Regions from separate parts of the Spirillospora sp. NPDC029432 genome, predicted to be linked through region 1. Evidence: riboswitches for the same ligand, from Rfam matches in the RefSeq annotation. Region 1 holds a riboswitch; each other region holds the start of a gene.

Region 1 (7,397 bases):
CAGCCGGATGGGCCCGCTCTCCGACGTCGTCACCGACCGTCTCAAGAGCCTGCCCGAGGGCTCCCTGCGCCAGGCGGACCTGGACACCCTGCTGGTCACCGAGCGGATCTTCGGCCCGCTCGGCGCGGCCGTCCAGGCCACCCGCTTCGCCGCCCTGGCCACGCATCCCGCTCTGCGGGAGGACTCCGACCGCGTCGACGAGGCCGAGGAGGCGCTCGATGACGGCGTCGCCGTCGATGATCCGCGGGTGGCCCAGGTCGCCGCCGAGCGGCACGCCTTCGAAAGCGTCCTGGAGGCCGCCATCGAGGAGTCCGGCCTGGGGAAGGACGACGATGCCCTCTTCGACGCCTGGGACGCTCTGCACCCCGCCACCGCCGATGACGGCGAGGACGAGGCCGGCTCCATGAGCGTGCTCGAAGCCATCGGCAAGATGCCCTACGACTTCTCCCCGGCCCGCCTGCGCTGCATAGAACTGGCCGCAGAGCTGTCCGCCCAAGAGTCTCCCGCCGCCTGCCACACGGCCTAGACGATCCGGCGGAGCACCGTCAGGGAGCGGCTGACCACGGTGACCAGGTCGCGCGCCTTGACGCGGGGCCGCTCGCCGACCGCGCGGGGGTCGGCGGTGTCCAGGGCGTACTCCCACCGCTCGCCGTACTCCGGCCCGGGCAGCTCGAACCCCACCGGCTCGGAGTGGGCGTTGATCAGCAGCAGGAACGAGTCGTCCCGGATCCGCCGGCCGCGCTGGTCGGGCTCGGTGATCGCGTCGCCGTTGAGGAAGACGCCCAGCGACTTCGCGAACCCGGCGTTCCAGTCGTGGTCGGTCATCGGCTCGCCGCCCGGCGTCAGCCAGGCGATGTCGGCGGGCGCGGCGCCCGGGGCGCCGCCGGTGAAGAAGCGGCGGCGCCGGAAGACGGGATGGTCGCGCCGCAGCCGCGACAGGACGCGGACGAACTCCAGGCCGCAGCCGCCGGCGTCGTCCCAGTCGACCCAGGCGATCTCGTTGTCCTGGCAGTAGGCGTTGTTGTTGCCGTGCTGCGTGCGGCCGAACTCGTCGCCGTGCGACAGCATCGGCACGCCCTGCGACAGGAACAGCGTGGCCAGGAAGTTGCGGCGCTGGCGCGCCCGCAGCGTGCGGACGTCGGTGTCGCCGGTCGGGCCCTCGGTGCCGCAGTTCCAGGACCGGTTGTCGTCGGTGCCGTCCCGGTTTCCCTCGCCGTTGGCCTCGTTGTGCTTGCCGTTGTACGCGACGAGGTCGGCGAGCGTGAAGCCGTCGTGGCAGGTCACGAAGTTGATCGACGCGAACGGGCGGCGGGCGCTGTTCTCGTAAAGGTCGCTGGAGCCGGTCAGCCGGGACGCGAACTCCGGCAGCGTCGCCGGCCGCCCCCGCCAGTAGTCGCGGACGGTGTCGCGGTACTTGCCGTTCCACTCCGTCCACAGCGGCGGGAAGTTGCCTACCTGGTAGCCGCCCTCGCCCACGTCCCACGGCTCGGCGATCAGTTTCACCTGCGACACCACCGGGTCCTGCTGGACGAGGTCGAAGAAGGCGGCCAGCCGGTCGACGTCGTGCAGCTCACGGGCCAGCGCCGAGGCCAGGTCGAACCGGAACCCGTCCACGTGCATCTCCAGGACCCAGTACCGCAGCGAGTCCATGATCAGCTGGAGCGCGTGCGGGCTGCGCACGTTCAGCGAGTTGCCGCAGCCGGTGTAGTCGAGGTGGTAGCGCTTGTCGTCGTCGCGCAGCCGGTAGTACGAGGCGTTGTCGATGCCGCGGAACGACAGCGTCGGGCCCAGGTGGTCGCCCTCGGCGGTGTGGTTGTAGACCACGTCGAGGATCACCTCGATGCCGGCCGCGTGCAGCGCCCGCACCATCGCCTTGAACTCCAGCACCTGCTCGCCGCGCTGCCCCGAGGAGCTGTAGGCGTTGTGCGGCGCCAGGAAGCCGAGGGTGTTGTAGCCCCAGTAGTTCGTCAGGCCGCGCGCGACCAGCGCGTGCTCGGGCACGTGCTGGTGCACCGGCATCAGCTCGACCGCCGTCACGCCCAGCTCGGTCAGATGGTCGATCATCACCGGATGGGCGAGCGCGGCGTACGTGCCGCGCTGCTCCTCGGGGATCGCCGGATGCAGCTTCGTCAGGCCCTTGACGTGCGCCTCGTAGATCAGGCTCTCGTGGTACGGCACGCGCGGCGGCCGGTCGTCGCCCCAGTCGAAGAACGGGTTGATCACCACGTTCTTCGGCATGTAGGGCGCGCTGTCGTCGTTGTTGAGCGTCCCGGGGTCGGCGAACCGGTACGAGAACAGCGACTCGTGCCAGCGGATCTCGCCCTCGACGGCCTTGGTGTACGGGTCGAGCAGCAGCTTGTTCGGGTTGCAGCGGTGGCCGTTCCGCGGGTCGTACGGGCCGTGCACGCGGTACCCGTACCGCTGGCCGGGCCCGACGCCGGGCAGGTAGCCGTGCCAGACGAACCCGTCGACCTCGGGCAGGACGATGCGCTCCTCGTGCCCCTCGGCGTCGAACAGGCACAGCTCCACCCGGTGCGCCACCTCGGAGAACAGGGCGAAGTTGGTCCCGGTGCCGTCCCACGTGGCGCCCAGGGGGTAGGCCTCGCCGGGCCAGACCTCCCGCATCTCTCCACCCCTCGGCTCGTCGCGCGCGAGCCTCCGATTTTCCCTTACCCATCGGGGCGGCGGGTCTCGCACGCGGAGATCGGCTCGTCACCAGGGCGGGCGAAGTCGGCCCACACGACCGTGTGCCGGTCCCGGCGTTCCGATCCCCAGCCCAGGCTCAGCGCCTCGACCACGTGCAGGCCGCGCCCGCCCTCCCCATTGTCGTCGGGCGCGCGCAGCCGCGGCGCACCGCCTCCCCCCTGGTCGGCGATCTCCAGCCGGACGACACCCGCACCCGCCAGGAAGGACACCGTCACATGCCCGCCCCGGCGGTCGCCGGGCCGGGGCCCCGACCGGGAGTGTCGCACGGCGTTGGTGAAGAGTTCGCTCGCCACGACGGTGAGCTCGTACAGATCGGGGAAGCCGGGGCCGAGGAGCGCCCGCGCGTACCGGCGGACGAGCGCGACGGCCTGCTCGGTGCCGGGCAGGACCACGGCGCCGAGGACGGTGAGGGGACGCTCTTTCGGGACGCCTTCCGCGCGCGACGCCATGCGCCTGCTCCTTCCCGCGAACGGGGTCCTGGTCGGGGACCGGTCCACAGGGAGGTACGGGCGGATCGGGGCGCGGCGCCGTCTCCCGGAGGAGAAAACTCTGAGAACTTCGGTGAAACGCGGGGATCGCCCGAGCTCACCCGCCCCGCCGGTCGCTCCAGACCACCTCGTCGCCCGCGTACCGCGCGGTGGGGGACAGCCCGGCGCGGCGGGCGACGGCCGCGGAGGCGCGGTTGGCCGGATGGACGTTGGCGGTGATCTCGCGGACGCCGTGCCCGGCGAGCCAGGACACCAGCGCCCGGGCGGCCTCGGTGGCGAAGCCGAAGCCCTGGTACGGCATCCCGACCACCCAGGCGACCGCGGCCCGCGGCCCCGCCTCGCCCGGGGTGACGGTGGCCTGGACGGTCCCGACCGGCTGCCCGTCGCGGCGCCGCCGGACGATCCAGTTGAGCCACTGCTCCTGGTGGAACGGCGCGGGCCCGGCGGCCAGCCGCGCGTACCGGGCGCGCAGCTCGTCCAGGGAGAGGGGCTCGCCGCCGGTGTAGCGGTGCAGCCGGGGGTCGCCGAGGACCTCGGCCATCTCGTCGGCGTGGTGGGCGCCGAGCGGCTCCAGCGTGAGGCGCCGGGTCCGGATGGCCTCGGTGATCGGTACGGGCATCCGCCCGACTCTACGCCGGGGCGGTGAGGCGGTGCGTCCAGACGCCCTCGGGATGCTGCCGGGGGCTCAGCCACAGCCACGGCTGGGAGCGCCGGAACGGCAGCTCGGTGCCGGGCTGCCACGGGTAGAGCCCGTTCTCGTCGGGCCACACGACCTGGAGGAACGGCAGCGGCCGGCCGCGGTAGAACGCCATCGCCCCGTGGAAGGCGCGCTCGTGCCAGCCGGGGTCGACGCCCCGGAACGCGGCGGGCCGGCCGCGCACGACGTCGTCGCGGCGCTCGCCGTCGGCGGGCGGGCCCTCGCGCCCGGCCTGCCGCCCGAGCGCGTTGAGGATCTCCTCCATCTCGTACACGTCGCCGCCGAACATCGCCAGCTCGGGGGAGCGCAGGCTGTGCCAGAGGCCGACGGTGTACGCCCAGCCGGGGCCGTCGCCGACCGGCGGCACCAGCACCATGCTCCAGCCGTACTGGCTGATGTGGACGATGGTGCGCAGCTGGAAGTTGCCCAGCCGGCCGCGATCTCCGTAGTCGCGGCAGATGATGCACTCGCAAGCGGGGCGGCCCTCGGACATGGCCGCCAGCTTACGGCCAGTTGATCGCTTGACGAGAGTGATCGGGCGTCCGCGTGCACGTGCGTTTGCATTGTGCAGGTCGTTGTCGGGCGTCCGGATGGGCCAGAATGATCGGACAAAGGCGACGGGGACCAGGAAGCCGGTGCGAATCCGGCGCGGTCCCGCCACTGTGACCGAGGAGCGATCCCCAGGCACGGCCACCGTCCGCGCGCGCGTGCGGGAAGGCCGGGGCGAGCGATGATCCGGGAGCCAGGAGACTGACCCGTCGCCGGTCCACCGGCAGGGGCGAGGACACCCCGAGGAAGGATCCGATGAACGGCCATGCCCGGAAGGCGGCGGGGCAGCACACCCTCTGGGGGCGGACCTCTAGACCCCCAGGGCGGTCGCCCGAAGAGCGGGATCGGGGGATCGGCAGGCGCGAGTTCCTGGCGGCGGGCGGGGCGGCCGCGACCGCCGCGCTGCTCGCCGGCTGCGGCGGCGGGAACGGCGGCGGCGCGGACCGCTTCCGGGCCGCGTTCCCGGCCGGCGGCTCCCAGGAGACGCTCGACCCGCACGTGGCGCCCAACTTCGTCGACCAGGCCCGCGCCAAGGCGCTGTTCGACACGCTGGCCACCTACGGCGACGACATGTCCGTCCGGCCGCGCCTGGCCGAGTCGTGGGAGAGCGACGCGGCCGGGACCCGCTGGCACGTCAGGCTCCGCGCGGCGCGCTTCCACGACGGGCGGCCCGTCACCGCCAAGGACGTCCTCTACAGCTACCGCAGGGCCGCCGACCCGGAGGTCGGGTCGCCGTCCCAGCAGCTGCTGTCGGCGATCGACTTCGGCGCGAGCCGCGCCACCGGGGAGCGCACGCTGACGCTGGCGCTGGAGAAGCCGGACTTCGGGTTCCCGACGGCGTTCGGCGGTCCCGGAACGGAGATCGTCCCGGACGGCACGACCGCCTTCCGGAACCCGGTCGGCTCCGGCCCGTTCCGGTACGTGTCGTTCACGCCGGGCGGGACCGCGCGGTACCGGCGCTGGGAGGGCCACTGGGAGGGGCCGCCGGCGATCGCCGAGCTGGAGATCGTCCCGGCGAACGAGGAGTCGGCCCGGGTCAACGCGCTGCTGTCCGGCCAGGTCCACTACGCCGCCGACCTGGCCGGGGCGTTCGTGGAACGCCTCAAGGGGCAGCGGTCCGTGCGCCTGCTGACCGCGCGCCGCGCCACCGCCCAGCAGGTCATCCTGCGCACCGACCGGGAGCCGTTCTCCGATTCCCGGCTGGTCCAGGCGATGGCGCTGGGCATCGACCGCGAGGCGCTGGTGCGGGTCGCGCTGGCCGGGCACGGCGAGGCGGGCAACGACCTGTTCGGCAAGGGCCTGCGCGGTTACGCGGCGGGCCTCCCGCAGCGCGGGCGCGACGTGGAGCGCGCGAGGCGGCTCGTCCGCGACGCGGGCGCGGAGGGCCTGGCGGTCCCGCTCGACACCAGCACGCTCGACGCCGCGTGGGAGCCGGCGGCCGCGCTCATGACGCGCCAGCTCGCCGAGATCGGGCTGCGCCTCGAACCCCGCACGCTCGCCGCCACCACGTACTTCAGCGAGAGCAAGAAGCGCGGTGTCGCGTCGTTCAGCACCACGTCGACGCTGCCCGTCCCCGACTTCCTGGAGCAGCGCTTCCGCTCCGGCGCGGCGCGGAACATGACGGGCTTCCGCTCCGGCCGCTTCGACCGGCTGCTCGACCGGGCCCGCACCGCCCGCGACGAGAAGGAGCGGCAGGACCTCCTCACGGAGGCGCAGCGGATCCTGCGCGACGAGTCCGGCCTGCTCGTGTGGGCGTTCTCCGACGCCAACGACGGGATCGCGGCGTCGGTGCGCGGGCTGCGCGCGGCACCGCCGAACTCCCACGCATGGGCCCGGTTCGACCGCGTCACGCTCGCCTGAGGTGCGCGGGTACGCCGCCCGGCGGGGCGCGCTGGCCGTGGCGCAGTGCGCCGCCGTCCTGGCCGCGGTCTTCGCGCTCGGCGCGCTGCTGCCCGGCGACACCGCCGACGTCCTGCGCGGCGAGCACGGCACGCCCGAGCAGATCGCCGCGCTCCGCGCCCGCCTCGGCCTGGACGAGCCCGCCTGGGCGCGCTTCGGCCACTGGCTCGGCGCCCTGGCCTCAGGGGACGCGGGACGGTCGCTGATGACGGGCGCCCCGGTCGGCGAGGAGATCGCCCGCCGGACCGCCGCCTCGCTGGCGCTGGGACTGCCCGCGCTCGCCGCCGTGGCCGTCCTCGCCCCGCTGCTGGGCGTCGTCACCGGCCTGCGCGAGGGCACCCGGCTCGACCGGGCCCTGAACGGGGCCGCCGTGCTGCTGCACGCCGTACCGGAGTTCGTCCTCGGGCTGCTGCTGATCGCCTGGCTGTCGCTGGCCGCGGGGCTGCTCCCGGCGACCGCGGTCGGCCTGGACGGGACGCGGCTGCTCGCCGACCCGGCCGTGCTGGTGCTGCCGGTGACGGTGCTGGCCGCGGGCCGGACCTGCGACCTTTCCCGGCAGATCCGCGCCGGGGTCGCGGCCGGGCGCGGCGGGCCCGTGGCCGAGCACCTGCGGCTGCTGGGCCTGCGCGAGCGGACGGTCGTCGTGCGCCACGTCGTCCCGAACTCGCTCGGCCCCGCCGCGCAACAGTTCGCGCGCTGCGTGGAGGGCCTGCTCGGCGGCGCCCTGCTGGTGGAGTCGCTGTTCGGGATTCAGGGACTCGGCACGGGCTTCGTCGAGGCCGTGCAGAACCGCGACACCCCGCAGATCCAGGCGTACGCGCTGCTGTTCGCCGGGACGACCGTGGCCGTGCACCTGGCGGGCGACCTGGTCTCGTACCGGCTCGCCCCGCGCCGCTGGGAGGCGGTGTGAGCCACCGGGGCGGCACGTCGCCGCACAAGCGGCAGTGGGCCGCGGCGGTCCTGCTCGGGGTGCCGGTGCTGCTGGCCGCCGCCGGGCCGCTCGCGGGCGGGTCCGCCGAGCCGCCGCCGTCCGGGCCGGCCGCGCTCCCGTCCGCTCC
Region 2 (7,397 bases), on a different contig from region 1:
CCGAGCACGCGATCGCGCTGCTGCTGGCCACCGCCCGCAACGTGCCGCAGGGCCACGCCGCGCTCAAGCAGGGCGAGTGGAAGCGCTCCAAGTACACCGGCGTCGAGCTCCAGGGCAAGACCGTCGGCGTGCTGGGCCTCGGCCGGATCGGCGTGCTGGTCGCGCAGCGGCTGGCCGCCTTCGACATGAACGTGGTCGCGTTCGACCCGTACGTGCAGGCCGCCCGCGCCGCCCAGTTGGGCGTGAAGCTCGTCACGCTGGACGAGCTGCTGGCGCAGAGCGACTTCATCACCGTGCACCTGCCCAAGACCGCCGAGACGCTGGGCCTCATCGGCGACAAGGAGCTGCACAAGGTCAAGCCGGAGGTGCGGATCGTCAACGCCGCCCGCGGCGGCATCGTGGACGAGGGCGCGCTCGACCTGGCGATCAAGGACGGCCGGGTGGCCGGCGCCGGCATCGACGTGTTCAGCACCGAGCCGTGCACCGACAGCCCGCTGTTCGTCCACGACAACGTGGTGGTCACCCCGCACCTGGGCGCCAGCACGCACGAGGCGCAGGAGAAGGCCGGCACCCAGGTGGCCCGCTCGGTCAAGCTGGCGCTGTCGGGCGAGTTCGTCCCGGACGCGGTGAACGTCCAGGGCGGCGCCGTCGCCGAGGACGTCAAGCCGGGCCTGCCGCTGGCCGAGAAGCTCGGCCGGATCTTCACCGCGCTGGCCGGCGGCGTGCCGGTCCGGCTGGAGGTCGTGGTCCGCGGCGAGATCGCCGAGCACGACGTCAAGGTGCTGGAGCTGGCCGCGCTCAAGGGCGTGTTCGTGGACGTGATCGAGGAGGCGGTGACGTTCGTCAACGCCCCGCTGCTGGCCCGCGACCGCGGCGTCGAGGTCACCCTGTCCACCACCGAGGACAGCCCCGACTGGCGCAACGTCGTCCAGGTGCGCGGCACGATGGCCGACGGCTCGGTGGTGTCGGTGTCCGGCACGCTCACCGGCCCCAAGCACATCGAGCGGATCATCGAGGTCAACGGCTACCAGATGGAGCTGGTGCCGACCGAGCACATGGCGTTCTTCGTCTACTCCGACCGGCCCGGCATCGTCGGCGTGGTCGGCCGGCTGCTCGGCGACGCCGGGGTCAACATCGCCAGCATGCAGGTCGGCCGGGACGCCAAGGGCGGCCGCGCGCTGATCGCGCTGACCGTGGACTCGCCGGTGCCCGCCGAGCTGGTGGACGCCATCAAGGCCGAGGTGGGCGCCGAGAGCGGCCGCCGCGTCGACCTGGACGGCTGACGCCCGGAGGAACGCTTCACCGCCGCCGTGGTCCCGGACAGGGGCCACGGCGGCGGCGTCTCACCATGTGGGAACTTCGGCCACGGGTCAAGACAGACGCCTTGACATGCGGGTAACGTGGCCGGTGACATGCGGCGCTTCGTAGTGATCCTTCGCTGCCGCGACGGGGCCTGACAGGCGGGCCACCCCCGTCGCGGAGTCCGGCGCTCGGCCGTAAGCCCTTGATCTCTCCTTTCACAGCGAGCCTCAGCGAAGCCATGGAGTACGCATGAACACCCACGTTTCCGCCACGCCCGACGACGCCGCCGAAGAGGCCGCCCGGGCGCTGCAGACCGCCCTGGACCGCCGCGACAACGGCGGCCGCCCCGCGAAGTGACCCCCGGCCGCGCCCGCCGCTAGGGTGGCGTGGTGGTGGTCGAGACCGGACGGGTCGGCGCGCGGGACACGGCCGGAGTGCTGGCCGAGGTCGCCGCGCTGGGGCCGTTCTTCGAGATCAGGACGGATCCGGCCGAGGAGGCCGATCCGACCTGGCGGCCGCTGCCCGAGCTCGACGCCGGCCGGCTGGACGGCCTCGTGGACTCCTACGCGCGCCGCCTCGGCACCGGTGAACGGCGCGTCGCCGCGTCGATCCTCTTCCAGGGGCTCGCGTCGCGGCTCTGGTCACCGGTGATCGCCGCGGCCGCGCGCGGGACCGTACCCGACCTGTCGGGCCTGCACTGGCGGTGGGCGCCCGGCGCGCCGATCGCGCTGTGGCTGGCCGATCCCGGCGGCCGCCGGGCGGACGGCCCGGCGGCGCTCGCCGACCTCGTCCACGCGGAGGTCGTCCGGCGGCAGCTCGAACCGCTCCGCGCGGCCCTGTGCGGGGTCGTGCGGCTGGCGGACGGGCTGATGTGGGGGAACGCCGCCTCCGCCCTGGCCGGAAGCCTGCGCCCCGGCGTCGCCGGACCGGCCGAGGCCCTGGTTCGGGAGCTGCTCGCGCGCGAGCCGCTCCGCGGTACGGGGGCGTTCGGCCGGCACGGCTTCGTCCGGCGCAGCTGCTGCCTCTACTACCGGGTGCCGCCCGGCGGTGAGATGTGCGGCGACTGCGCACTGCTACGCCGCTAGCGGCTCCTTCCGGGGAGCGGCCTCGCGGCGGTGCGACCGTTCCGTCAGGGCGCCGAACAGCAGGCCCAGCGTGGCCCACAGGACGACCTGGACGCCGAGCGAGGCGATCCGGAAGTCCCACAGCACCGTGCCGGGGAAGCTGTCGGCGACCGCGTCCGGCGCCGGCGTGAGGCGGAAGACGGCCGCGACCACGATCGCGAACCCGGCGGCCGTGGCGGCCGCCGCGTTCCAGCCGCCCAGCCGCGGCGCCAGCCGGGTGAAGACGATCACGGCGGCGGCGGTGGCCAGGACGCCCAGCGCGACCATGCCGAAGTAGAGCGCGGTACGGCTCCCGATCGTCTCGGGGGCGCCCACGGCGGGCGGTGTCGGCGGGTACTTCAGGAACGGCACCAGCACGATCGCCGTGAAGCCGCCCAGCGCGACCAGCGCGGCCGTGGCGCGGGCGCCGAGCGCGCCGATCCGGCCGTACGCGAGCGCGAACGCGATCGAGAACAGCCCCCCGATCGCCACGCCGTAGAACGCCATGGCCGTGATCAGGCCGCCCGTCCGCTGGACGGTGCGGCTCACCACCTCTTCTTCGGCCCCGGCGGCGCCGTGCCCGTCGTGCGCGTGCGCGGCGGCGGCCTGGGCCTCCTCGAAAGCGATCGCCTTCCCCACCTGGGGCTCGCCGTAGATCCAGGCGATCAGGAGGCCGGCCGCCGCGGCGGCCAGGCCGGTGAGCATGCCGCGGATGAGAAGCGCGCGCATCAGTGGCACGGGAAGCCGAGCAGGTGCCGGCCGTCGTGCGTGAACTCGTGCACCCACGTGCCGCCGAAGAGGGAGGTGGCGCCCTGCTCGGCGCCGACGAAGTAGAGCAGCGCGGCGCCCAGGACCAGGGCGAGCGCCGCCCAGGGAAGGATCTCGCGCACGGGTACGCGCCGTACGGCCGGCGCCTCGGGAACGGACTGCCGTGCCATGTCGGCCTGCGACATCAGGGTCTCCTCACGGGGTGCACTCGCCCCGGTAGCGGGAGGACGACGGGTCAGTCTCCTGACTCCCAGATCATCGCCCCCCTCCGACCTTCCAGCCGGGTACGGCCGTGGTCGCGTGCGGGGGAGGCTCCCTGGTCACAGTGGCGGGACCGTCCTGGAATCGCACCAGGTTCCTGCGCACCGTCGCCTCGAATGTGAACTTGTCGCCCTGAGGTTCCCTTCGCCGGGCCCGCAAGTCAAGCCCGGCGAGCGCGTGTGGGAGGGGGCGCCACCCGTATCTCCCCCCGCTGGAGATGCGGACGGTGCCCCCTCCCGCCCCGGCGGCGGCGTTGTTTCGGCCGGCCGCCGCCGGTGCCTCGCGCGGCCGTTCCGGAAGCTCCCACGTCCCGGAAAGGTCCCGCACCATCGAGAGTGCCGCGCCGGGGCCCGGTGTGCATGAGTAGCCCCTACTCAATTCCCCGCACGGTCCCGCGCGGTCCGTCTGGTGGCGCGCGGTGAGCGTCCGTACGATCCCTGTTGTGCGGACCTCCTGGCCGTTCACCGGCCGTACGTCGACGCTCGACGAGATGGACGCCCTGCTGCGCGCCCGCGCCGGGCGGGGCGTCGTGGTCGCGGGGGACGCCGGGGCGGGCAAGACCCGGCTGGCGGGCGAGGCGCTGCGGCGCCTGGAGCCGGCCCGGTTCACCGTGCTGCGGCTCGGCGGGAGCCCCGCGGAGGCGGCGATCCCGTTCGGGGCGTTCGGGCACGTCCTGGCCGTGGAGGCGCTGGACCTGGCGGTCAACCCGATGCGGCGGGCGGCGGAGGCGGTGCGCGCGCTCGCCGGCGGCCGCCCGCTGCTGGTCGCGGTCGACGACGCGCACCTGCTCGACCCGGCGTCGGCGGCGCTGGTGCACCACCTGGTGCTGCAGCGGGAGGCGCGGGTGCTGGCGACGGTGCGCGCCGGCGAGCCGGCCCCCGACCCCGTGACGGCGCTCTGGAAGGACGACCTGGCGCGCAGGGTGGACCTGGTCCCGCTGACCCTGGCGGAGAGCCAGGCGGTCGTGGAGGCCGCGCTGGGCGGCCAGCTCGCCGAGTCGACCGCGCGGCGGCTCCACCGCAGCACCCGCGGCAACCTGCTGTTCCTGCGCGAGCTGGTGCAGGCGGGCCTGGACCGGGGGCGGCTGAGCGAGGCCGGCGGCGTGTGGCGGTGGCACGGCGACCTGCCGCTGAGCCCGCGGCTGCGCGGGCTGGTGGAGGAGCGCCTCGGCACCCTGGCCGCCGCCGAGCGCGAGGTCCTGGAGTACGCGGCGCTCGGCGAGCCGCTGGGCGCCGCCGCGCTGGCCGCGCTGACGTCCGAGGAGGCGATCGAGCGGGCCGAGGCGCGGCACCTGGTCACCTCGGCCGCCGCCGGCCACCGGCTGGAGGTGCGCCCGGCGCACCCGCTGTACGGGGAGGTCGCCCGGCAGCGGGCGGGCTCCGGGCGGATCCGGGACCGGATGGCCGCGCTCGCGTCCGCCCTGGAGGCGACCGGCATGCGGCGGCACGGGGACGTGCTCAAGGTCGCGCTGTGGCGGCTGGACGCGGGCGTGCCCGCCGACCCCGGGCTGCTGCTGGCCGGCTGCCGCCAGGCGTGGAGCCTGCACGACCTCGACCTGGCCGTGCGGTGCGGCGAGGCGGTGCTGGCCGCGGGCGCGGACCCGGAGGTCACCGTCCTGGTCGCGCCCGTGCTGCTCATGGCGGGCCGGCACCGCGAGGCGGAGGAGCGGCTGGCGCGGGTGGCGGGCGCGCCGATGGACGAGGCGACCCGGGCGTCGCACACCGCCGTCCGCGCGTTCAACCTGGGCATGGGCCTCGGCGAGCCGGAACGCGCGGACGCGCTCCTGGCGGAGGGCCTGGCGCGGACGGCCGCCGCCGAGCACCGGCAGGAGATCATCGCCTACCGGTCGCTGCTGCGCGTCTACTCGGCCCGGTTCGGCGAGGCGGAGGCGGAGGAGGCCGCGGCGGGCCGCGAGCCGGTCCAGCGGGCGGCCCAGCTGATCGCGGCGGGCAGGGCGCTGCGGCTGATGCTGACCGGGGCGTACGGCGAGGCCGTGGCGCTGTCGAACGCGATGCTGCGGGAGCCCTCCGGGCTGCTGCGGGAGATGCCCACGCTCGTGGCGTCCTTCAGCGACGCGCGCGCCGGCGCGTCGCTGTTCGCCGGCTTCCTGGACGCGGCCGACGCGTTCATCTCCTACGGCGAGGCTCTGTTCACCGAGGAGCACCTGTCGGACGTGGCGGCCACGACGTGCCGCTCGCTGCGGGTGGAGTACTGCCTGCTGCGCGGCGACGTCCGCGGCGCCGTGCGGTGGGCGCACGAGGCGGTCGCGCACGGGTCCGGGGCGATCCAGGCGATCTCCGGGCACGGCCACGAGCTGCTGGCGTACGCCGCCGCCGTCGCGGGGGACGCCGCCACGGCGTCCACGGCGGTGCGGGAGGCCGAGCGGCGCCGTACCCCGGCGGGACGGATCTTCCATTTCCGCGCCGACCTGGCCCGCGCCTGGATCAGGGCGGCGGCGGGCGACCACCGGGGCGCGGCCGGGATCGCGCTGGACCTCGCGCCCGGCTACCGGGAGCGGTCGCTGCGGGCGTACGAGACGTTCGCGCTGCACGACGCCGTACGGCTCGGTGCCGCCGACCGCGCCCGCGACGGGCTGGAGCGGCTGGCGGGGGAGACCGGCGGCCGGCTGGCGGACCTGTTCGCGCGGCACGCGGGCGCGGCGGCGGACGGCGACGGCGCGGGGCTGGACGCGGCCGCGCTCGCGTTCGCCGACCTGGGCATGCCGCTGTACGCGGCGGAGGCGGCGGCCGCGGCCGCGGCGGCGCACACCCGCGCCGGGCGGGCCCGCGAGGCCAACGCCGCCGCGACCCGCGCCCGCGCGCTGGCGGCGCGCTGCACCGGCGCCCGGACCCCGGCGCTGTCCGGGCTGTCGGCGCCGGGCCTGACCGCCCGCCAGCTGGAGATCGCCCGGCTGGCCGCGGAGGGGCTCGGCAACCGCGAGATCGCCGACCGGCTCGTGCTGTCGGTCCGCACCGTCGCCAACCACCTGCACGCCGTCTACGACCGCCTCGGCGTCACCGACCGCGACGGCCTCGCCGAGCTCCTGCCGGGCCGGCCCCGCTAAGGCTGGTAGAGCTTGGCCAGCTCGTCGCGGCCTGTCACGCCCAGCCGCTCGTAGATCGTCACCAGATGGTTGCCGACCGTCCGCATCGAGATGTCCAGCCGCGCGGCGATCTCCCGGTTGCTGAGGCCCTGCGCGGCCAGCCGGGCGATCTGCCGCTGCCGGGCGGTCAGCTCCGGCGCCGACAGCGCGGCCAGCGCCGGGGTGCGGGCGCCCGGGCACCGGCCGGCGAGGGCGCGGCCGCGGGCCAGGGCGGCGGCGGCCGGACGGTCCTCGCCGACGGCCTCGTACGCGCCGGCCGCCTGCGCGGCGGCCTCGGCGGCGTACAGGAGCGTCCCGAGTCGCTCGAACCCCTCGGCCACGGCCATGAGTCCGTCGCCGTCGCGGGCGGCGGCCGCGTCGGCATGCGCGGCGCACAGCGGCGGCAGCGGGCCGTCCATCCCCTCGGCGAGCGCCCGCAGCCGGGCCGGTACGGTCCCCGCCGCGCCCAGCCGCACGGCGTCGTGCAGCGCGAACATCGCGTAGCCGCGCAGCCCGTGCCGCTCGGCGTCCTCGGCCGCCGCCAGCGCGGCGGCCACCGCCGCGGCGTCGTCACCGCGCGCGGCCAGCACCCACGGGCGGGCCAGGACCAGCGAGAAGTCCACGCCGTGCCAGGCCGGGCGGGCCAGCGCGGCGGCCCGGTCCAGCGCCTCCTCGGCCGCGGCGGCCCGGCCCAGCTGGGCCTCGGCGCAGGCCAGCTCGCCCAGGCACAGCCCGGCGAACATCGCCGGCCGGCCGGCGAGCTTGGCGGTGCCGTCCCGCGACCAGCGCGCCGCCTCCTCCAGCTCGCCGCGCAGCCGGTGCAGCTGGGCCCGCCAGCCGCTGAACGAGGCGGCGATCCGGGCCCGGCCGGTCTCCTTGAC
Region 3 (7,397 bases), on a different contig from region 1:
AGCGTCAGGCGCGGCGCCATCGTCGCGGTCACCTCGTCGAGCACTCCGCACATCGGCTGGCCGTCCAGCTCGCGCGCCAGGTACAGCAGGCCCGCGCACTCGGCGTACACGGCGCCGCCCGCGTTCGCGAACGCGGCGACGTCGCGGCGCAGCGGCGCGTTCGCCGACAGGTCCGGCGCGTACATCTCGGGGAAGCCGCCGCCGATGACGACGCCGCGCGTCCCCTCCGGCAGGCGCTCGTCGCGCAGCGGGTCGAACCGGACGACCTCGGCGCCGGCCGCGGCCAGCAGCTCCTCGTTCTCGGCGTACCCGAACGTGAACGCCGGCCCGCCCGCGACCGCGATCCGCGGCGGCGGCCCGCCGGCGGCGGCGACCTGCCCGCGCGGGTCCCAGGGCTCCTCGCGCAGGTCGGGCGCGGTACGGGCGACCGCCATCACGGCGTCCAGGTCGCAGGACTCCGCGACCAGCGCCCCGAGGCGCTCGACGGTCGCGACCGCCTCGGCGCCGCGCTCGGCGGCCGGGACCAGCCCGAGGTGCCGGGACGGCTTCGCCACGTCGTCGCGGCGGCGCAGCGCGCCCAGGACCGGCACGCCCAGCTCCTCGACGGCCTCCCGGCACATGCGCTCGTGGCCGTCCGACCCGATCCGGTTGAGGATCACCCCGCCGAGGCGGATGTCGCCGTACGTCCGGAATCCGTGCACGGTCGCCGCCACCGAGCGCCCGGCCGCCGCCGCGTCGACGACCAGCACAACCGGTGCGTCCAGCAGCCCCGCGACGTGCGCCGTGGACGCGAACCCGCCCTGCTCGGCGGCGCCGTCGTACAGGCCCATCACGCCCTCGACGACCGCGAGGCGGGCGCCCGCCGCGCCGTGCAGCAGCAGCGGGACGACCAGCTCCTCCGAGGTCAGCCACGGGTCGAGGTTGCGTCCGGGGCGGCCCGTCGCCAGCGCGTGGTAGCCGGGGTCGATGTAGTCGGGCCCGACCTTGTGCGGCGACACGGCCGTCCCGCGCGCCGCGAACGCCGCCATCAGGCCGGTGGCCACGGTCGTCTTGCCGCTGCCCGAGGCGGGCGCCGCGATCACCAGTCTCGGCATCGAGGTCACCATTCCGAGATCACCATGCCGAGATCACCACTCGATGCCCTTCTGGCCCTTCTGGCCCCGGTCCATCGGATGCCTGACCTTGCCCATCTCCGTGACCAGGTCGGCGAACTCCACCAGCCGCGGATCGGCGTCCCGGCCGGTGATCACGACATGCTGGGCGCCGGGCCGGTCGCGCAGGGCCGCGATCACGTCCTCGACGTCGATCCAGCCCCACTTCATCGGGTACGTGAACTCGTCCAGGACGTAGAAGCGGTACGTCTCGGCGGCCAGGTCCCGCTTGATCTGCTCCCAGCCCTCGCGGGCGTCGGCCTCATGGTCGGCCTCGGTGCCCGGGCGCTGGATCCACGACCAGCCCTCGCCCATCTTGTGCCAGGTCACCGCGCCGCCCTCGGCGCTCTCGCCGAGCACGCGCAGCGCGTGCTCCTCCCCGATCCGCCACTTGGCCGACTTCACGAACTGGAACACCCCGACCGGCCAGCCCTGGTTCCAGGCGCGCAGCGCCAGCCCGAACGCGGCGGTCGACTTCCCCTTGCCCGCGCCCGTGTGGACGATGACCAGCGGCCGGTTCCGGCGCTGCCTGGTCGTGAGCCCGTCCTCGGGAACGTACTCCGGCTTCCCTTGCGGCATCCCCTACGCCACCTTCCTGGAGGACCGGACGACCCCGGCCAGCCCGTCGGCGCCGAGGTCCTCCAGCCGGACGGTCTCGGCGCCGAGCCGCACGCCCAGTTCGGCCGCCAGCCCGAGCCGTACGGGGCCGGACTCGCAGTCGACGACCACCGCCGCCACCCCGGACAGGGCCGCCGCCGCTGCCGCCGGGTCGGGGCCGTGAGTGGCGCGGCCGTCGGTGACCACGACCAGCAGCGGGCGGCGGGCCGGATCGCGCATCCTCTCCACTCGCAGCGTCTCGGCGGCGCGCAGCAGCCCGGCCGCCAGCGGGGTGCGGCCCCCGGTGGGCAGCCGCTCCAGCCGCCGCGCCCCGGCCTCCACCGACGAGGTCGGCGGCAGCGCCACCTCGGCGCCGGTACCGCGGAACGTGATCAGGCCGACCTTGTCGCGGCGCTGGTAGGCGTCCAGGAGGAGGCTGCGCACCGCGCCCTTGACCGCGCGCATCCGCCGCCGCGCCGCCATCGAGCCGCTGGCGTCGACGACGAACAGCACCAGGTTGCCCTCGCGGCCGTCCCGTACCGCCTCGCGCAGGTCCGGCGGCGCGACGATCACGCCCGTGCCGGTACGGCCGCGCGCGTGCTGGTGCGGGGCGGCGGCGCGCAGCGTGGCGGCCAGGTGCAGGCCGCGCGCGCCGGGGCGGGCGCCGGACACGCGGCCGTACGGGCTGCGGGCCTTGGAGCGGCGGCCGGGCGCGCCCGCACCGGTCCCCGGCACCGTGAACAGCCGGGGCCGGAACGCGGCGTCGGCGGGGGCGGGCTCGCTCTCGTCCGGGCGGCCGTTCTCGCCGGGCGCGGGGGCGTGCCGCTCGTCGGCGGGGCGCTCGCCGTCGGACTCGGTCACGGGACGGCCGCTGAGCAGGGCGTCCAGCACGCTCAGCGCGCCGCCGCCCGGCTGCCCGTCCGGCCGGCCGCCACCGCCGGGACCGCCGCCGCCGTCGTCGTCCGGGCCGTCGTCCTCGGGCGGCCCCTCGTCGCCGCCGCTTTCGTCGTCGTGCGGCGGCTCCGGCCGCGGTTCGGGCTCCGGCTCGGGCCGCGGTTCGGGCTCGGGCCGGTCGTGTTCGGGGGCGGCGTGCTCGTCCAGGATCTCGTCGAGCCGCTCCTCGTCCAGGCCGGGCGCGTCGAACGGGTCGCGGCGGCGCCGGTGCGGCAGCGCCAGCCGCGCCGCCGTCCGCACGTCCTCGGCGGTCACCACGGTCCGCCGGTGCCAGGCCGCCAGCGCGATCGCGGCGCGCGCCGTCACCAGGTCGGCGCGCAGCCCGTCCACCTCGAACGCGGCGCACACCGCGGTGATCTGGCGGAGCGCGGCGTCGGTCAGCTCCACCCGCGGCAGCCGGGACTGGGCGGCGGCGATCCGGGCGGCCAGCTCCGCCTCGGCCAGCGCCCACCCGGACGCGAACCGCACCGGGTCCTCCTCGAAGTCCAGCCGGCGCCGGACGACCTCCGCCCGCTCGGCCGGATCGCGGGTGGCCGCCACCTCGACCGTGAGCCCGAACCGGTCGAGCAGCTGCGGCCGCAGCTCGCCCTCCTCCGGGTTCATCGTGCCGACCAGCAGGAAGCGCGCGGCGTGCCGGACCGACACGCCCTCGCGCTCGACGTACGACTCGCCCATCGCCGCCGCGTCCAGCAGCAGGTCCACCAGGTGGTCGTGCAGCAGGTTGACCTCGTCGACGTACAGGACGCCGCGGTGCGCGGCGGCGAGCAGGCCCGGCTCGTACGCCTTCACGCCCTCGGTCAGCGCGCGCTCGATGTCGAGGGAGCCGGTGAGGCGGTCCTCGGAGGCGCCGACGGGGAGCTCGACCAGCCGCGCCGGCCGCTCCTCGGTCCCCGGCCGCTCGACCGGCTCGGCCCGCCCGGCGGAGTCCTCGTCGCCGTCCTCGGCGTCGTCCACCGGGTGCGGGCCGTCGGGGCAGCCGGGATCGGGGTCGCGCGGGTCGCAGGCGAACCGGCAGCCCGCCACCACCCGCGTCGACGGCAGCAGATCGGCCAGCGCGCGGACGATCGTCGACTTCGCGGTGCCCTTCTCGCCGCGGACCAGCACGCCGCCCACGCCCGGCGACACCGCGTTGATCAGCAGCGCCAGTTTGAGGTCGTCCATCCCGACGACGGCGGAAAAGGGGTAGCGCGCCGCGGCGGCGCGCGCACGGCTCATCGGCCCATCAGACAGGGCATGCCTCATCGTCCTTCCCTCGGGTGTCCACGCCCGTGGCGGTTGTTCGCGGGCACCGGGGCGCCCGCCACGACGGCCGGAGTCTCCTGGCTCCCGGATCGCCGCTCCCCCTCGGCCTTCCAGCGTCCCTGGCGGGACGCCGTGGCCGCGTTCGAGGGGGAGCTCCCCATGGTCACAGTTGCGGGACAGCCCCGGATTCGCACCGGGTTCCTCCGCTTCCGTCGCCTGCACAGGATGGCATACCGCCTGGACCGGCCCAAGTCGCGCCCAGGTGACGGCGCCGCGGCCTCCACCGGGTAAGGGCCCGCCGGTCACGGCGCCGCATAGGCTGTGCGGGTGGCCCAGTCACCCTCCCGCACCCCGGATTCCCGCCGCTACCAGCGGCTGTCCCCGGACGAGCGGCGCGACCAGATCCTCGGCGTCGCGCGGCGGATGTTCACCGAGCTGCCGTACGCCGAGGTCTCCACGTCCGCGATCGCGGCGGAGGCCGGGGTACGGCGCGGGCTCCTGCACTACTACTTCGGCACCAAGCGCGAGCTGTTCCTGGAGGTCGTCCGCGACCTGTCCGGCGCGGCCGCGATGGCGGCGCCGCCGCCGGACGAGAACCGGTCGCTGGAGGAGGCCGCCGACCTGTGCGTCCGGCTCTTCCTGGAGGCCGCCGAGGGCAACGCGACGACCTGGTTCGCCGCGGTGGACGCCGAGGGCTTCGGGCGCGACCCGCAGCTGCTGCACATCGTCAACCGGTTCCGCGACCTGACGGTCGAGCACATGCTCACCGTGCTGCGGATGGAGCCGACCGGCACGCTGCGGGCCGTGCTGCGCACGTACTCCGGGCTGGCGGAGGCGGCCACCCGCCAGTGGCTCCAGGAGGGCACCCTCGACCGCGGGCAGGTGCACACGCTGCTGTCCCGCTCGCTGCTGGCGCTGCTGACCGACATCGCCCCCGCCGTGGAGGACGCCCGGACGGCCGCCGCCGGAGCGGGAGCGGGAGCGGGGACCGGCGACGCGGCGGCCGCCGCTGGGGCGGGCGCCTGACGGTCAGCCCGGCCGTTCCGGCGGCCGGGCCTCGCCGGGCACCGCGAACCAGACCGCCTTGCCCGGGACCCGGGGGGTGCGGCGCGAGTGCGTGCGCAGCATGCCCCAGCGGCCGTCCGACAGCTCGCGGACGATGCTGAGCCCGCGGCCGTAGTCGCCGGACGTCCAGGAGTAGACGGGCAGCCGCGCGGCGGCGTGCCGGTCGAACACCGCGCACCGCAGCTCGCCGGGCGGTCCCGCGTACAGCCACAGCTCGTGCGGGCCGTGGTCGGGGGCGTGCTGGTGGGCGTTGGTGGCCAGCTCGCTGACCATCAGCTGCGCGTCGGCGACGGCGGCGCGCGGCACGCCCGCCTCGGCCAGCGCCGCGGCCAGCGCGGACCGGGCGTGGCCGGCGCAGGCCGGGCCCGCCGGAAGCGTCCAGGTCAGGCCACCGGACGGCGGTGCGGCGGGGACGGGGGCGGCCGGCAGGGGTACGGCTTCACCGAGGGAGGCCGGCGGGTACGGGGCGTGACCGGCGAGGCCGGCCGTCTCTGGCGAGGTCGTCACGGGATCCTCCCGTGTAGTTCCGTGGTGCGCGGTGGTGAACCGCACGGTCACTGGGTGTTGCCGTTCGGTCACATGAGCACAGCCTCGCGTGAGATTCTCAGTTCCGCAACACGCTTCGCGAGATTGCCGTTACCGGCTTGCTCGTATGCCTTGAACGGAACCGACCGAATAGAGAGACTCTCGGCCCATGACCTATCGCCCCACCGTGCGCGGCCGCCGGCTGGCCCGCGAGCTGCGCAGGCTGCGAGAAACGCAGGGGCTCACCCTGCAGGAGGTGGCGGACCGGCTGGACTGGTCGCGGGCCACCGTTTCCCGGCTGGAGACGGGGCAGACCCGTCCCAAGCCCGGCGACATCGCCGACCTTCTCGACCTCTACGGCGTCCCCAGCCCCGAGCGGGACGCCCTCATCAACCTGGCCCGCGAGGCGGGCCAGCGCGGCTGGTGGACGGCCTACGCGGACGTCTTCACCGGCAGCTACGTGGCGCTGGAGGACGAGGCGTCGCGGATCCGGGCCTGGGACACCCAGCTGATCCACGGGCTGCTCCAGACCGAGGAGTACGCCCGCGCGGTCATCACGGCGGGCCGGATGCTGCCCGGCCCCACCGAGATCGAGCGCCGGATCGACGCCCGCAAGGCCCGGCAGAAGCTGCTGGACCGGGACGAGGCGCCGCGGCTGCACCTGGTCTTCGACGAGTGCGTGCTGCGCCGCCCGATCGGCGGCGCGGCGGTCATGCGGGCCCAGCTGGAAGCGCTGCTGGAGTTCGCCGCCCGGCCGCGGATCGAGATCCAGGTCCTCCCGTACGACACGGGAGCACATGCCGGACTTGACGGACGTTTCACGATACTTTCGTTCCCGAACCCCGCGGACCCCGATATCGCCTACGTAGAGGGCACCATGGGCGACGTTTATCTCGAAAGCGCCGAGGCAATAGCAACACATGGAGACCGCTTCGACCGCGTCGCGGCGGCCGCCCTTCCCCCCGAGGATTCCGCGCACCTCATCGCCGAGGCAGCAAGGAGCAGCAAGTGAACCACCCCGATCGCGACCTCACCCGGGCCCGCTGGCGCAAGTCGTCCTACAGCGGCAGCGGCAACCAGTGCGTCGAAGTCGCGGCGCTCGCCGGCGGCCGGCGCGCGGTCCGCGACTCCAAGGACCCGTCCGGCCCGGCCCTGCGCTTCACGCCGGACCAGTGGCGGGCCCTGCTGGAGGGCATCAGGACCGTCTGAGCGAGGAAGCAATCCGAGGGGCCGCGGCGATCCGCCGCGGCCCCTCGCCCGTTCCCGCCCTTCCCGCCGTTCCCGCCCTTCCGCCGAAAGTAGAACGTGTTCTACTATCGGCGCCATGACCTCGGAACTGAAGCTCGGCATCAACACCGGCTACTGGCAGCGCGACCCGGAGGACCAGACCGAGACCGTACTGGCCGCCGAACGCCTGGGCTACGACTGCGTGTTCACCGCCGAGGCCTACGGCTCCGACGCGTTCACGCCGCTGACCTGGTACGCCGCCCGCACCTCCCGGATCAAGCTGGGCACCGCCGTGGTGCAGATGTCGGCCCGCACCCCCGCCGCGACCGCGATGCACGCCCTCACCCTCGACGCCCTGTCCGGCGGCCGGGTGATCCTCGGCCTGGGCGCGTCCGGGCCCCAGGTGGTCGAGGGCTGGTACGGGCAGCCGTTCCCGAAGCCGCTCGCCCGTACCCGCGAGTACCTCGACATCGTCCGCAAGGTCTGGCGCCGCGAGGAGCCCGTGACCAGCGACGGCCCGCACTACCCGCTGCCGTACCCGGGCGGCGCGGGACTGGGCAAGCCGCTGAAGTCGATCGTCCACCCGGTCCGCCCGGAGATCCCGGTCTACCTGGGCGCCGAGGGCCCCAAGAACAT

The links. Region 1 has a riboswitch for cobalamin ahead of AB0881_RS28560 (ABC transporter substrate-binding protein). Riboswitches for the same ligand answer to the same signal wherever they lie in the genome.
Region 2: it holds a riboswitch for cobalamin, as region 1 does, so the genes downstream of both, AB0881_RS20290 (CbtB-domain containing protein) here and AB0881_RS28560 (ABC transporter substrate-binding protein) in region 1, are expected to answer to the same signal.
Region 3: it holds a riboswitch for cobalamin, as region 1 does, so the genes downstream of both, AB0881_RS12160 (VWA domain-containing protein) here and AB0881_RS28560 (ABC transporter substrate-binding protein) in region 1, are expected to answer to the same signal.

The regions. Positions count from the first base shown of each region.
Region 1 is NZ_JBEZWH010000045.1:9,635-17,031, reverse strand. It holds gene AB0881_RS28585 (MerR family transcriptional regulator) at 1-526, shown strand, start outside; gene glgX (glycogen debranching protein GlgX) at 523-2,625, opposite strand; gene AB0881_RS28575 (ATP-binding protein) at 2,670-3,155, opposite strand; gene AB0881_RS28570 (GNAT family N-acetyltransferase) at 3,292-3,813, opposite strand; gene AB0881_RS28565 (DUF4262 domain-containing protein) at 3,824-4,384, opposite strand; cobalamin riboswitch at 4,515-4,644, shown strand; gene AB0881_RS28560 (ABC transporter substrate-binding protein) at 4,696-6,300, shown strand; gene AB0881_RS28555 (ABC transporter permease) at 6,302-7,249, shown strand; gene AB0881_RS28550 (ABC transporter permease) at 7,246-7,397, shown strand, end outside.
Region 2 is NZ_JBEZWH010000024.1:8,906-16,302, reverse strand. It holds gene serA (phosphoglycerate dehydrogenase) at 1-1,283, shown strand, start outside; gene AB0881_RS20300 ((2Fe-2S)-binding protein) at 1,692-2,387, shown strand; gene AB0881_RS20295 (CbtA family protein) at 2,376-3,134, opposite strand; gene AB0881_RS20290 (CbtB-domain containing protein) at 3,134-3,358, opposite strand; cobalamin riboswitch at 3,389-3,577, opposite strand; gene AB0881_RS20285 (LuxR C-terminal-related transcriptional regulator) at 3,877-6,498, shown strand; gene AB0881_RS20280 (LuxR C-terminal-related transcriptional regulator) at 6,495-7,397, opposite strand, start outside.
Region 3 is NZ_JBEZWH010000011.1:187,657-195,053, forward strand. It holds gene AB0881_RS12150 (cobyrinate a,c-diamide synthase) at 1-1,094, opposite strand, end outside; gene cobO (cob(I)yrinic acid a,c-diamide adenosyltransferase) at 1,128-1,730, opposite strand; gene AB0881_RS12160 (VWA domain-containing protein) at 1,734-3,917, opposite strand; cobalamin riboswitch at 4,015-4,148, opposite strand; gene AB0881_RS12165 (helix-turn-helix domain-containing protein) at 4,272-4,970, shown strand; gene AB0881_RS12170 (ATP-binding protein) at 4,974-5,516, opposite strand; gene AB0881_RS12175 (helix-turn-helix transcriptional regulator) at 5,704-6,546, shown strand; gene AB0881_RS12180 (DUF397 domain-containing protein) at 6,543-6,743, shown strand; gene AB0881_RS12185 (LLM class F420-dependent oxidoreductase) at 6,859-7,397, shown strand, end outside.